Regions from separate parts of the Hymenobacter siberiensis genome, predicted to be linked through region 2. Evidence: riboswitches for the same ligand, from Rfam matches in the RefSeq annotation. Region 2 holds a riboswitch; the other holds the start of a gene.
What was found. Region 2 has a riboswitch for cobalamin ahead of KQ659_RS18660 (acyl-CoA thioesterase). Riboswitches for the same ligand answer to the same signal wherever they lie in the genome.
Positions count from the first base shown of each region.

Region 1: linked by a shared signal. The riboswitch ahead of KQ659_RS20095 (TonB-dependent receptor plug domain-containing protein) and the one ahead of KQ659_RS18660 (acyl-CoA thioesterase) in region 2 are both predicted to bind cobalamin.

Region 1 covers NZ_JAHLZY020000001.1:4,536,448-4,543,808, reverse strand. Annotated here, with positions in the region: gene KQ659_RS20110 (cation diffusion facilitator family transporter) at 1-238, opposite strand, end outside; gene KQ659_RS20105 (Nramp family divalent metal transporter) at 513-1,874, shown strand; gene KQ659_RS20100 (transporter) at 2,040-2,867, shown strand; cobalamin riboswitch at 3,026-3,240, shown strand; gene KQ659_RS20095 (TonB-dependent receptor plug domain-containing protein) at 3,461-5,389, shown strand; gene KQ659_RS20090 (DUF5074 domain-containing protein) at 5,432-6,535, shown strand; gene KQ659_RS20085 (hypothetical protein) at 6,662-6,934, opposite strand; gene KQ659_RS20080 (thioredoxin family protein) at 7,102-7,361, shown strand, end outside.
Region 2 covers NZ_JAHLZY020000001.1:4,205,818-4,213,178, forward strand. Annotated here, with positions in the region: gene KQ659_RS18650 (alpha/beta fold hydrolase) at 1-162, shown strand, start outside; gene KQ659_RS18655 (putative sulfate/molybdate transporter) at 245-1,423, shown strand; gene KQ659_RS18660 (acyl-CoA thioesterase) at 1,544-1,930, opposite strand; cobalamin riboswitch at 2,076-2,300, opposite strand; gene KQ659_RS18665 (MDR family MFS transporter) at 2,382-3,953, opposite strand; gene KQ659_RS18670 (SDR family oxidoreductase) at 3,994-4,785, opposite strand; gene KQ659_RS18675 (cupin domain-containing protein) at 4,793-5,170, opposite strand; gene KQ659_RS18680 (MFS transporter) at 5,344-6,504, opposite strand; gene KQ659_RS18685 (alpha/beta hydrolase) at 6,725-7,228, opposite strand; gene KQ659_RS18690 (hypothetical protein) at 7,256-7,361, opposite strand, start outside.

The sequences.
Region 1 (7,361 bases), 330 kb from region 2:
ACAGGTTCTCAATTTTGCCGTGGCCGTAGGGATGGTTTTCATCCTTGGGCAGGCTGGACAGGTAGAGGCTATAGAGGGCAAAGCCACTGGTGGCCACGTTGATAATGCTCTCCAGCGCATCGGTGAGCACCGCCTGCGAGCGGGTGAGGTGGTAAGCGTAGAACTTGATGGCCACGAGCCCGATGCTAACCACGAGGGACAGCAAGCCGAGGCGGTACTTGGTTTGGGAGGACGTCATGCAGCGGGATTTTCGGTACAAAGGTCGGGCACCGGCCGCAAGCGGGGCGGCGTGCCCGGCGCGGGCTTCTATGCGGACACCCACCACCGCGGCTGCCGGGCAAAACCTAAACGATTCGGTAGCCGCCGCATTACGTAGTTAGCAAACGTTGCCACTGCCGCGAAAAATTGCCGCCTGATGGCAACTTTTTTACCGCAATGTTGTATTTAAGGCAGTCGAAAATTATTTTTAGGCTAATCTAAAAAGAGGCCCTTGCCCTTACCGATTGATTAACGTGCCTCCTTCTACATTAACTGATACCCAGCCAACCAACCCGGATGCCGGCTGGCGCCACCCCCGCCGGGCCAATTCGCTGAGCGAGGTGTATGCCAGCATCAAAGTGCCACCGGCCAATGCCTCGTTCTGGCGCAAGCTGATGGCCTTTTGGGGGCCGGGCCTGCTGGTAGCCGTGGGCTACATGGACCCCGGCAACTGGGCCACCGACCTGGCCGGTGGGGCCCGCTACGGCTATACGCTGCTGTCGGTGGTATTGATTTCCAACCTGTTCGCCATGCTGCTTCAGCACCTGGCGGCCAAGCTGGGCATTGTGACCGGGCGCGACCTGGCCCAGGCCTGCCGCGACCATTACTCGCGCCCCATCAGCCTGATGCTGTGGGTACTGTGCGAAATAGCCATCGCGGCCTGCGATTTGGCCGAAGTCATCGGTTCGGCCATTGCGCTCAACCTACTGTTTGGCCTGCCCATTGCCTGGGGCGTAGTCCTCACCACCCTGGATGTGCTGGTGGTGCTGTTCTTCCAGAACAAGGGCTTTCGCATTATCGAAAGCCTGGTGGCTGGGCTTATCGTGTTGATTTTCGGGTGCTTTCTCTACGAAATCATCGCCTCGCACCCCGACTGGCTGGCCCTGAGCAAAGGCTTGGTGCCGCGCCTCGAAGTAGTAACCAACCCGCAGATGCTCTACGTGGCCATTGGTATTCTGGGCGCTACCGTGATGCCGCACAACCTCTACCTGCACTCCAGTATCGTGCAAACGCGGGCCTTCCCGCAGGATGAGCCCGGCAAACGCTCGGCCATCAAGTTTGCCACCATCGACTCGACGCTGGCCCTGTTTCTGGCCTTTTTTGTGAACGCGGCCATCCTGGTTACGGCCGCCGCCGCCTTCCACGGCAAGGGCCACAACGACGTGGCCGACATTGCCGACGCCCACAAGCTGCTCACGCCGGTGCTGGGTGCGGGCGCGGCCAGCGCGGTATTCGCCATTGCGCTGCTGGCCTCGGGCCAGAACTCGACTCTGACCGGCACGCTGGCCGGCCAGATTGTGATGGAAGGTTTCCTCGATTTGAAGCTGAAGCCCTGGTTACGCCGGCTCATCACCCGCCTCATTGCGGTGGTGCCGGCCCTTGTGGTGGCCATTGTGTATGGCGAAAAAGGCACCGGGCAGCTGCTGGTGCTCAGCCAGGTCATTCTGTCGTTTCAGCTCAGCTTCGCGGTGGTGCCGCTGGTGCTGTTCACGGGCAGCCGGGCCAAAATGGGCGTGTTTGCCAACCGGCCGGTGGTGCAGGGCATTGCCTGGGCGGTCACTGGCATCATCATTTGCCTGAACGTGTTTTTGCTCTGGCAGACCTTTGCGGAATAGCGCTTTGGGGCGGGGAGCGCCTTGCGCGGCTGCCGGGTACGCCGGACGTAGGTCGTAGGGCCATTTCAGGAGCAAATCGCCCGTCCGGAGGAGCTTTGCGTATAGGCGGCCATGCCAATAATCAGTACCCTGCTTCGTCGCTGTATCTTTTGCCTGCTTCTGCTGGTGCCCGTAGCTGCGGCACTGGCCCAGGAAGGGATTAAAAACGACACAATTAAGGTCGATAAAAACCAGTTCAGCCTGTTTCGGCCCACGCCGCGCAAGTATATGCGCCCCATGGTGCCCGACCGCCCCGGCATCACCGAAAGCCCGTATTCGGTCGATGCGGGCCATTTTCAGTACGAGACCGATGCCCTGCGCCTGCTCACGCGCCGTGAGGGCACGGCCTACGGGCACGACTGGTACATCAACCACGCCCTCGCCAAAATCGGCCTCACCAACCGCACCGACCTGCAAGTCGGCCTCGATTCCTACACCGACACCCGCAACTACGACGATGCCGACCCCGGCCAGAGAACCGTAGCCAGGGGCCTCGGCGACCTAAACCTCCGGCTGAAGCACACGCTGGTGGGCGACGACAACAGCCGCTGGGCCCTGGGTCTGATTGGCTACGTCACCCTGCCCACCGGCGGCCCGCGCGGCGACGGGGCCGTGGAATACGGCGCGGTCCTGCCCGTGGTGTACCAGCTCACCAAGCCCTGGAGCATTGGCGGCCAGGTGGCCACGCAGGTGTACTGGGACCGCGAAACCCACTCGCGCTACCTGCAGCTCACGCCCACGTTCACCACTGACTATCAGTTTACCAAATTTGTGCAGGCCTTTGTAGAGCTGGTGGGCTACCGCGATGTGCGCCAGTCCTACTGGTTAAGCTCCATCAACACCGGGGTGCAGCTCGACGTGAGCGACAACGTGCAGCTCGATTTCGGTACCCACCTGCCCATCACCAATTCTGTGGACCGCGAATATTTCATCGGCATGAGCTTCCGGCGCTGAGATTGTAGCGTGGAAGCTGTTTGGAAAGTCAGCCCAAAATCGTTGTTCCGGTCTGACCGCCCTAGGCGGTCAGACCGGTTGCCGCGCGGACTCTGCTAGTCCGCGCGTCGTGAGGGCCGCCCCACCGGGACGCGGACTCGCCGAGTCCACGCTACGCGCTACCTTTGCCCCGTCAAGGTGCCAGACCCCAATCGCGGGGCGCGGCTGAAAAGGGAATCCGGTTCAATGCCGGAGCTGTCCCCGCAACTGTACGCTTCACATCGGGGCGGGCCATACATGCCACTGTTTACCTTTTGATTGTCAATTGGTTGGATGGGAAGGCGGCCCGCTCGGCGAAGCAAGCCAGGAGACCTGCCCGGACATTCACAGGTTCAGCATTCGCGGAGGACGAATGGAGAAAGAAAGCAGCGGCCGCCCCCGGGCAGCCACCTTACCTCTGTTTTTCGGCCTCGGTCTGGCGTTGGTTTTCTTCAATTGAAGAGAGCTTCCGGTAGATTTTGAATCGAATTTTCTTAATCGAAAATTTGATTCGGATGCGTTGTTTTTCACTCAGCCGGTTGGCGGTAGTTTGCGGATTACTGGCCGGAACCGGTGTGGCCCGCGCCCAACAGCCGCGCCCCGCGCCGCCCGATTCGGTCTGGCTCAGCCGGCGGCTGCACCGGCTGGCCGAGGTGAACGTGCGCGCCGTGGGCCCTGAGCAGTTTGCTGCCGGCAGCCGCCACTACGCCGCCGATTCGGCCACCCTAAGCCAGTATCGCGATGGTACCGTGGCCGAGCTGCTGCAGGACCGTACTCCGCTGTATATCAAAAGCTACGGGCCGGGTCAGCTGGCCTCCATCAGCATTCGGGGCACCTCGGCCCAGCAAACGGCCGTGCTCTGGAATGGCCTGAACATCATGCTGCCCACCTTGGGTCAGAACGATTTTGCCCTGCTGCCCGTGGGGGCCAATACCCGCCTGGCCGTGCAGCCCGGCCCGGCCGCTGCCCTCTACGGCAGCGGGGCCATCGGCGGGGCCGTGCTCCTGAACACCGCACCCGACTGGCAGCCCGGCCTGCGGGGCAGCGTGCAGGCCGATGCCGGCAGCTTTGGCCTGCGCGGCGGTAGCGCCGAGGTGAGCACCGCCAGCGCGGCCGTGGCCGTGCGCGTGGCCGCCAGCTACCGCCAGGCCCTCAACAACTACCCCTACATCACCCAGGAATTTGGCGGGCCGGTGCAGCGCACGCTGGCCGGGGCCGCCCTGCGCCACCAGTGGAGCCTGGCCCCTGAAGTAGCCCTGCGCCTGGGCTTGGCCGGCCAGCTCACCGCCAGCGCGTGGTTTACCGATACCGACCGGGAAGTGCAGCCGGGTGTCATCGGCCCCAACCGCCACGCCCGGCAGCTCGACCAAAGCCGCCGCCTGGTGCTCAGCTACCGCCACCAGGCCTCGGCGCGGGCGCAGTGGCTGGTGCGCGCCGCCGCGTTTGAGGACGTGCTGAACTACCACGACGACGGTATCACGAGCGACTCGCGGGTGCGCACCACCCAGGGCCAGGCCGAATACACGGCCGCCGTGGGCGCGCGCGGCTCCCTGCGCGTGGGGGCCGAGGTGCAGCACTTCAGCACCACTTTCCGCGAATACGCCAGCCCGCTGACCACCGAAAACCGCGCCGCCGCGTTCGCGCTGTTTCGCTACGACCCGCAGCCCCGCCTGCGCCTCACGGCCAACCTGCGCCAGGCCGCCCTGCCCCAGGGCAACCCCCTCACGCCCACCGTCGGCCTGGAATGGGACCTTTGGGCGAATGGCCCGGCCCCCGACTCACTCACCACATCACCATTTCACCAGCTCACCTTCAAGGCCAGCGCGGCCCGCAGCTACCGCGCCCCCACGCTTAACGAACGGTTTTTTAACCCCGGCGGCAACCCCAGCCTGCGCCCCGAAATCGGGCTGGGCTACGAAGCCGGCCTGCTGCATCGCACCCAACTTGCGCCCCGCACCACGCTGCAAACCGAGCTTACCGGCTACCGCCAACTAGTGGACGACTGGGTGCAGTGGACGCCCGGCCCCGAAGGCTACTGGCGGCCACGCAACCTGCGTCAGGTGCTCACGCAGGGCCTGGAGGCCAGCACGGCGCTCACGCTCCGGCGCGGGGCGCACCACCTGAGGGCGTGGGCGGCCTACGCCTTCACCCAGGCCCGCACCCGCCGTGCCACCCCCGACGACCCCGTGCCCGTGGGCCAGCCGCTGCCCTACGTGCCCACCCACACCGGCACCCTGAGCCTGGACTACGCCTGGCACGCCTGGCGTGTGGCCGCCGCCACCAGCACCACTAGCTACCGCTACATCGATGCCACTGCCCGGGCCTTCCTGCCCGGCTATGGCCTGCTGGGCGGCAGCGTGGGCTATGCGCTGCGCCTGCACGGCGCCGAAGCGCTGCTGCTGCTGCAAGGTAATAACCTTCTCAACCACGCCTATGAGAGCTACGAAGGCCGGCCGGCCCCGCCCCGCGCACTGAGCGTGAGCCTACGCCTGAGCTGGCGCTGATTTTCAAATTTCATCACTCATTTTTCTCCTTTTTGTTTTCTCATGCGTTTTTCTAACTATCTGATTGTTTCGGCACTGGCTTTGGTGAGCCTGGCCGGCTGTAGCCCCGACAAGGAGGTGACCGTGGCCCCATCGTCCGACAATAACAACGTGTTTGTGCTCAACGAAGGCGCTTATTCCTCCACTGGCACGGGTACGGTCACGTTGTTTAACAAAAGCACCAAGGCCGTAACCCCCGACTTGTTCGCGAGCGTGAACGGTGCGGGCCGCCGCCTGGGCAACGTGGTGCAGAGCATGGCCGTGCGCGACAAGCGCGGCTACATCGTGGTGAACGGGGCCAATAAAGTGGAAGTGGTGTCGCTGCCCGATTTCAAGTCGGTGGGCGTTATTACCGGGTTGAGAAATCCGCGCTACTTCCTGCCCATCAGCACCAGCCGCGCTTACGTGACGCAGTGGGGCAACTACAGCACGGTGCGGCCCGGCATCAAAATCGTGGATTTGATTACCAATAGCGTGGTCGATAGCATTGCCACCGGCGCCACGCCGGAGCGCCTGACTGTGGCCGGCGGTAAGGTATTCGTGGCCAACTCGGGCGACAACACTGTCACCGTCATCGACCCCACCACCAACCGCGTCACCAATACCCTGACCGTAGGCGATGCCCCCAATAGCTTCGCGCTCGATAAAAACAACCGCCTGTGGGTGCTCTGCGGCGGGTTCATAGCCTACAACGCCAACTACACCGTCGACTACGCGGCCACTACGCCGGGCAAGCTCGTCGGCCTCGACCCGGCCAATCCTGCGGTGGGGGCCACCTCGCGTACATTTGCCAGCAACCGCTACGCGCCCAACGACATTCATACTAACCCGGCCGGCGACCAGCTCTATTTCCGCGCCGCCGATGGCTACTCCTACCTGGGGGCCGTGGTGCGTCTGGGCATTGCCGATGCCGCTTTGCCGTCGCTCACGGGGACGCCGTTCATCGACGGGCTGTTTTACGGCCTGGGCATCGACCCGGTCGATGGCACCGTTTATACCGGCACGGGCACCTTCTCGGTCGATAAAATGACGCGCTACCAGCCCAACGGCACCAAAATCGACGAAACCGTGGTGGGCGCCGGCCCCAACGGCTTCGTGTTCTTCTAAGCTAAGGCGCTCAGCCGCCAGCTTTCCCGTTTCTTCTCCTTTCTTTCTGCAAATACTGAAAAAGGCCCGTTCCGAAAGGAATGGGCCTTTTTTGCGCGTCCTGGATTTGAAGCCGGCCGAATGAAACTAGTCGGCGATGCCGTCGTGGTTGCGGTCTTTGGCGTCGCCGGCGGCTTTGTAGAGCTCTTTGCCGGTGGGGCGGTTGGTGGTGTCGCGGCGCAGGCCAGCCGTGGCCGAGTCGCCGCCGGCTACGCCGTCGGTGCCGGCGGCGGGGCCTTTTTTATTGTAACCGCGCTCCACGTTGGTGTCACCCTCTTTGGTGCCCGAGCTGCAGGCGCTAAAAGTGGCGGTGAGGGCGCAGGCCACGGCGAGGGGGCGGAGGAAAGTTTTCAACGACATAAAAAAGCGAAGGTGAAGGATAAATAACGTATGATGGCGCAAGGTAGAAAAATAACCCGCCCGCCCGCAACCCGAACCACTGGGCGCGGGTACGGTTGTAGCGGAGCGGGCCAGCCGAAGGTTGCCCCAAACTGCGCGCTCCCGATTTATTTTTTTCCATTTGCCCGATGTCCAATCCGATTTCTGACTCCCTGCCGGCCCCGGTCTATACTTACCCCGAGTTTCGCACCCTGATGGCTACGCTGGTCGCCGAGCACCGCACCACCGGCCCCGAGCAGACGCCGGGCCTCATCCGCTACACCGACCAGAACCAGACGCACCTCGACAACGGCCAGGCCCGGCCCCTGCTTCCGGCCCTGCTTGAGAAGCTGCGCCAGCTGCCCCACCCCGAGCGCTGGCTGGTACTGGGCGAAGCCTGGTGCGGCGA
Region 2 (7,361 bases):
TGGGGTGCCCGGGGCACGGTGGCCCGCCTCTGGAACGTGGTGGCCACCTGGCAGGCCAAGGCCACCACCGTGAGGGGCGAGGCCCTGGACTGCGGCCACTTCCTGCCCGAGGAGCAGCCCCAGGCGGTACTAGCCCATTTTCAGACATTTTTTCGGGATTGAACAGGCCGCCTGGGCAGACTGACAGCCGGTAATTCAGCGCCGCGCCGGCCACAGCTAATTTTCACACCCGACCTTTGCCGTCGTGGAATCTTCAACCCTGCCCTCGCCCGCTGCCCCTACTCGCCCGCCCATCCGCTTCGACCGTAACGAGCTGGCCGGCGCGTTTGGCGACCTCGGCACCGACCTGCCGCTGCTCATCGGCGTTATCGCCGCTTCGGGGGTCGATAGTGCCGGGGTGCTGATTCTCTTCGGGTTGATGCAGGTTTTTACCGGGCTCTGGTACCGCATACCCATGCCCGTGCAGCCCCTCAAGGCTTTTGCGGCGCTGGTCATTGCCCAGAAAATTCCGGGGCGCGTCATTTTCGGCGGAGGGCTGGCCATTGGGGTCAGCATGTTTTTCCTCTCGATAACGGGGCTCATTGATGCGCTGGCGCGGCTGGTACCCAAGGCCGTAGTACGCGGCATTCAGTTCGGACTGGCGCTGCAGCTCAGTACGCTGGCCCTAAAGCAGTACGTGGGGGCCGATGGCGCGCCCGGCTACGCGCTGGCGGCGGCGGCTTTCACGGTTACGGTGGTACTGTTTGGCAACCGGCGCTGGCCGGCGGCGCTCATCGTTATTACCCTGGGCGTGGTGTATGCGCTGGTGTTCAAGCTCGATTTCGCCACGGCCCAGAAGGCGGTGGGCCTGCACCTGCCCACCTGGCACCTGCCCCAGTCGGCCGACATCCTTACCGGGGCCGTGCTACTGGCGCTGCCCCAGATTCCGCTTTCGCTGGGCAATTCTATTCTGGCTACCAAGCAGGTAGCGCAGGACTTGTTCCCGGAGCGGGAGCCGCTCACGATTAAGAAAATCAGCTTCACCTATGCCCTGATGAACCTGGCGAACCCGTTTTTCGGCGGCTTCCCGGTGTGCCACGGCTCGGGCGGCATGGTGGGGCACTATGCGTTTGGGGCGCGCACGGGCGGGTCGGTGGTCATCTACGGCAGTATTTTCCTGGTGATGGGCCTGTTTTTCAGCCAGGGTTTTGCCGATGTGGTGCAGATTTTCCCGCTGCCGGTACTGGGCGTGCTGCTGCTGTTCGAAGCGCTGTCGCTGGCCACGCTGCTGCGCGACATCAGCAGCAGCCGCGCCGATTTGCTGGTGGCGCTGCTAGTGGGACTGCTGTGCGCCGGGCTGCCGTATGGCTACCTGGTGGGGCTGATTGTGGGCACGGCCCTTTACTATGCCATGCAGCGCGGCTGGGTGGGCCTGGGGAAGTAGGGGCGTTATTCCAATAGTAACGTTATGCTGAGCGCAGCCGAAGCATCTCTACCGCAGTAGTAAACTGATTACTTGCACGGTAGAGATGCTTCGGCTGCGCTCAGCATGACGGACGGGCGCCTATCCCAGAATCGGTACGGGCTGCTTGTGCTCATCCACGGCCACGAAGGTGAAGAGGCCCGTGACGGCCTTGTGGCGGTCTTCGCAATACATCTGCTCTACGAACAGCTCCACGCGCACTTTGAGGCTGGTGCGGCCGACGTGCTCAATATTCGCCACCAATTCGACCAATGAGCCGCCGGGAATGGGGTGCGTGAAATCGACCCGCTCGGAGGAAACTGTGACCATTTTCAGGCGTGAAAAACGGGTGGCGGCGATGAAGGCCACCTCGTCCATGAGCATGAGCGTGGTGCCGCCGAAGAGGGTGTCGTAGTGGTTGGTAGTGTTGGGAAACACGGCTTTGAAGATGCGCGTTTCGGCGCGGGCAATACGGTCGGCAAGAAGCATGCGGAGCAGGAAAAGAGGTGAAAAACGGCCTCCGTTTGCATTCAAGCCCACTATGCCAAAGCCCGCCACCGGCCGCACGCCACCCCGGCCGCGCCCTGGGCGCGGCGGCACGGCACCGCCGATGCCAGCCCCAAAGCGCGAGGGCAGCATCACTCGGCGGCCGGCAGGTCTCCTGACTTATTTCGGGTGGGCCCCGTCCTTCTCAGCCCGGTTTCGGCGGGCCAATGGACTTGCAATGGGGCTCACCGGCTCCGACCATCGGGGCCGGGAAATTCACAGTAGCGCGTCTGTTCGGGAGTTGCACCCGATTCCCTTTTAATCTTTACCCCGGCCAAAGCCCGGGTGAAAAACCGTCCGCTGATTGAAGGAAATCAAACCGAGAACCAACGGGGCAAAGGTACGCCGTGAGCGGCGGGCCGCTGATTAACGCAAATAAAAGAACGTCACGCCCCTACTTCTCCGCCACTGGCGGCCCCTCGTTGCTCTTGCGCAACGGCAGCTCCGGCACAAACAGCGTGAGCACAAACCCACCCACTACCAGAAAAATATTGAAGAGGTAAACCCGGGAAATGGCTTTCGAAAATGCCGCCCGCACTGCCGGACTGGCGCTGGCCGTGGCAGCGGCCGAGGGCAGTGCCGGGCCGTCGGCCACTACGGACGGGCGGGCGGTGGGGGCCTGCGCGGCCACCGGCAGGCTGTGCGTGAGGGTAAAGGTGAGCACCGCACCTAGTGCCGAGGCGGTGATGGCACCACCAATCTGCCGGAAAAACTGGCTGGCCGAGGTGGCCTGGCCCATCAGTTCGGGAGCGGTGGCGTTTTGCACGGCCAGGGTGTAGAGGGGCATGGTGGGCCCGAGGCCTAGGCCGCAGATGGCCAGGTACAGCAGCACCTGGTGGTACTGCACGGTGGGCGGCATGGTGGCCAGCAGCGTGAGGCCCCCAAGCAACAGCACCAAGCCGCTCAGCATCCAGCGCTTGTAGTGGCCGAAGCGCGACACCATCTGGCCGGCCAGCAGCGAGCCCGACACCACGCCCAGCGACAGCGGAATGAGGCTGGCCCCGGCCCGCGTGGCCGACTCGCCCAGCACGTTCACCATAAACAGCGGCTCGAAAATGATGATGCCCAGAAACGCCCCGCCCATCAGAAAAAGCGCCGCATTGGCCGACCGGAACACCGGGTTTTTGAACAGGCTGAAGTTGAGAATCGGGTTTTCGTGCCGCAGGCTGCGCACCACAAACAGGCCCAGCGCCACCACCGCCCAAGCCAGCATGCCCAGCGTGAGCGGAGCCGTCCAGGGGTAAAGAGTGCGGTTGAGCTGGAGGGCGATGACCAGCGGCCCCAACCCGGCCATGAGCAGCGCTGCCGAAATGAAGTCGAACGGCTTGGGCGCGGTGCGCGGGCGCAGCGGCGGCATCTGGGTAATGATGAACCAGAGGGCCACTAGGCCCAGCGGCAGGTTCACGTAGAACACTAGCCGCCAGCCCGCCACGCCGGGAATCAGCCCCGTGCCTTTATCGGTGAGAAACCCGCCCAGCAGCGGCCCCAGCACCGACGACGTGCCGAATACCGCCCCCGTAAAACCCTGGTAACGCCCCCGCTCGGCCGGCGCAAACAAATCGGCAATGATGATGAAGGCCATGGCAAACAACCCCGCCCCACCAAACCCCTGAATGGCCCGGAAAACCACCAGCTGCGTCATGCCATCGCCCAGCAGCGGCAAGGTCCCAAACTCGCCCGCCAGCCCGCACAGCATCGACCCAACCAGGAAAATACTCACCGCCACAATTTCAATCGTGCGCCGCGAGTACATATCAGCCAGCTTCCCATAAATGGGCACCAGCGCCGTGCTGGCCACCAGGTAGGCCGTGGCCACCCATGTAAACCGGTCAAGCCCGTGCAAATCGGCCACGATGCGCGGCAGCGCGGTGCTCACAATAGTTTGGTCGAGCGCCCCCAAAAACATGGCCAGCAGAATACCAGCTAAGGTGAGCATCTTCTGGCGGTGGGTGAGGGCTTCGGTCAAAGCTTTGGGAATTTGATGGATTCACTGAACGTCAGGCAGATTATAACAACGAGCGAATCCACCCGCCATCCACCGGCACGGAGGTACCGGTGATGTAGCTAGCCCGCTCCGAGCACAGGAAGGCCGCAAGCGCGGCGAACTCGCGGGGCTCGCCCAGCCGGCGCATGGGAATTTCCTGCTCCCAGCGGGCCGTAGCCTCGGCGGCCGAAATGCCCTCGCGGGCGGCCGTGGCATCGGCCAGGCCCACTACGCGCTCGGTGCGGGTGTAGCCGGGCAGAATGTTGTTTACGGTGATGCCCTGCGCTGCCACCTCCGTGGCCAACGTGCGGGCCATGCCCGTTACGGCCGCCCGCAGGCTATTGGACAACATCAGGTTGGCCACCGGCTGCTTCACCGAGATGGACGTGATGTTGAGGATGCGGCCCCAGCCCTGGGCTTTCATGCCGGGCAGCACGGCGCGGGTCAGCTCCACCACGCTGGTGAGGAGCAGGTGGGTGGCAGCCTGCCACTGCTCGGCGCTCAGCGTATCGAAGGTGCCAGCGGGCGGGCCGCCGGCGTTGGTCACCAGGATATCGATGCGGCCAAAACGGGCCAGGCCGGCTTCCACGAGGCGGGCCACGGCGGCGGGGTCGGCCACGTCGGTGGCCAAGCCCAGCACGGGTACGCCGTGGGCGGCTTCGATGGCGGCGCAGGTTTCCTGCAGCGCCGCATCGTGGCGGGCACAGAGGATGAGCGACGCGCCTTCGGCGGCCAGCTCTTCGGCCACGGCGCGGCCAAGGCCCTGGCTAGCGGCAGCTACCAGGGCAATTTTTCCTTTTATTCCGAGGTCCATAATCGGGCTATTTCAGGCGCAGATAATCATCCGATTTATCCAACCAGTCCTGGCGGGGCGGGCTGAAAATATCCACATCAAGCGTGTCTTCGATGGCCTCGGCCTTGTGCCAGACATTGGACGGAATGTGCAGCACCTCGCCTACGCCAACTACGATGGGCTCGGCATCTTCGGAACCAATCCAGAAGCGGAGCGCGCCTTCCAGGATGTAGGTAATCTGCTCGTTGTGGTGCTGGTGCAGGGGCACGATGCAGCCTTTTTTGAGGTAAACGTGGGCCAGCATCATCTTGTCGCCCGTGATGAGGCGGCGCGAAAGCTGGTCGGTCACCTGCTCTTTGGGCATGTCGTCCCAGGTGTATTTGGTGACTGTTTGGGGGTTTTCCATTGGGTATGTGAATTGAGTGGGATTTATTAGAACGTCATGCTGAGCAAGCGGAGCGCAGTCGAAGCATTTCTACCTCAATACTAACCTAAATGTTGGAATTAGTTGCGCGGTAGAGATGCTTCGGCAAGCTAAGCATGACGTTTCTTCCGGCTTTCACTTATCACTTAGAAAGCCTACACCCGCACCCGGCTCGCCACCGCCGACACGCACAGCCCCATCACGGCAATCAGCGCGAACGACACCCGCAAACTCGTTGCGCCCGCCACGAAGCCAATGACCGGCGGCCCCAGCAGGAACCCGAAAAAGCCAATCGTAGAAACTGCCGCCAGCGACATCCCGGCCGACATATGGGTCGACTTGCCCGCCGCCGAGTACACCAGCGGCACCACCGCCGACGTGCCGAAACCCACCAGCAAAAAGCCCAGCAGCGCCGTGGGCAGCGTGGGCCAGACCACGGCAATGCTCAGCCCGGTGGCCGTGAGCAGGCCGCTGAGCTGAATCACACGCTTCGGCCCGAGGCGGTGAGCCAGCCAGTCGGCCCCGAAACGGCCCAGCGCCATGGTGCTCATAAAGGCCGTGTAGCCCGCGCCCACCCAGGCCTTGTCGGCCTGAATAACCTTCTTGAAATACACCCCGCTCCAGTCGAACATGGCTCCCTCGCAGATGAGTGCGCAGAAGGCAATGGCCCCCAGGCCCAGCAGCTCCTTATCGGGCTTCACGAAGATGGGCTGGTCGGGGTCGACGCCCGAATCCTCGCGCACGATGTAGCCGGCGCTCACCACCAGTCCGGCCAGAATAAACAGGGAAATAAAAATAAAATGCACACCCGGCGGCACCGCGTACCCAATCATAAACGAGCCCACGGCCGCCGCCACAAACCCCGCCAGGCTCCACAGTCCATGAAAGGAGGCCATAATGGGCTTGTGCTTATAAAGCCGCTCCACGCCCACGGCCTGGGTATTCACCGAAATATTGGTGAGGTTGCCGCCCACGCCGAAGAGCACCAGGCACGGCAGCAGCTGCCAGAGGCTACTGGCCCAGCCCAGCCCCAGCAGCGCCGTGGCGTAGAGCACCACGCCCCACAGCACCACCCGGCGGCTGCCCTGCCTGGCCACCAGCCAGCCCGCCAGCGGCAATGACGCCAGCTGCCCTAGCGGAATGGCCAGCAGCACGCCGCCCAGCGCCGCCTCCGAAATGCCCATTGCCTGCTGCACGCTCGGAATGCGCGACGCCCAGCTGGCAAAGCACAGGCCCAACAGGAAAAATAGTACCCCTACGGCCAAGCGGTGGGTTTTGCGGGAAATATAGCCGGTGGCCGGCGGTAGCGAAATCATGTTCATCATCCGAATAGCGTAGCGGTAATCCGCCGGAACCGGGGTCCCGATTTCGGCAAATTACAAGCTTAGCCAACGCCGGCCAGCGCCGCGAAGTTGCCTGTATTATAAAAGCACAGTTTATACGCCAGCAAAACTTCCCGCCGGCGATTTACTGCAAAAATATTTGACAATCAGTGAATTGTTGCCAATTGATTGGCTTTGAAAACGGCCACTGCGACTACTTCAGGAGCTTTGCCAGCTTCTGCTGATACTGTGGGTTGTCGGTCATGCCGTTGTGGCGCGCGCCGGGCAGCACAATGAGCTTGTCGGTGGGCTTGAGCAACGCTTTCAGCCGCAACGTCGAGTTGTAGTCAATCACCTCGTCGCGGTCGCCATGAAACGGCACGATGGGCGGACGCACCCGGCCAATCAACTCATTGGTGGCCATGGGGTAGCGCAAAACGAGGGCCGGCACAAACGGATAAAGCCGCGCCGCCATGTCGCGCATGCTAAAGTACGGAGCCTGCAAAATCAGCAGCTTCGGGTGGCGGCGGGCGGCCAGCCAGGTGGCCGGCCCGGTACCAAGGGAGTAGCCCAGCACAATGGTACGGTTTTCGGGGTATTCGGGCCGCAGCTGCTGATACACAATATCCACATCGGCCAGCATCTGGGCCTGGTTTGTGATGGTACCACCGCTTTTGCCATAGCCCCGGTAGTCGAGCAGGAACACATCGTAGTGCAACGCAGTGTAGGTGGCAGCCGCGTTACACTAGCTGTCGAGCGCGCCGCCATTGCCATGCAGGTAGAATATCAGGCCCTTGGAATCAGGCGCTTTGAAAAGCAGGCCGTGCAGTTGGGTGCCATCGGCAGCGGTC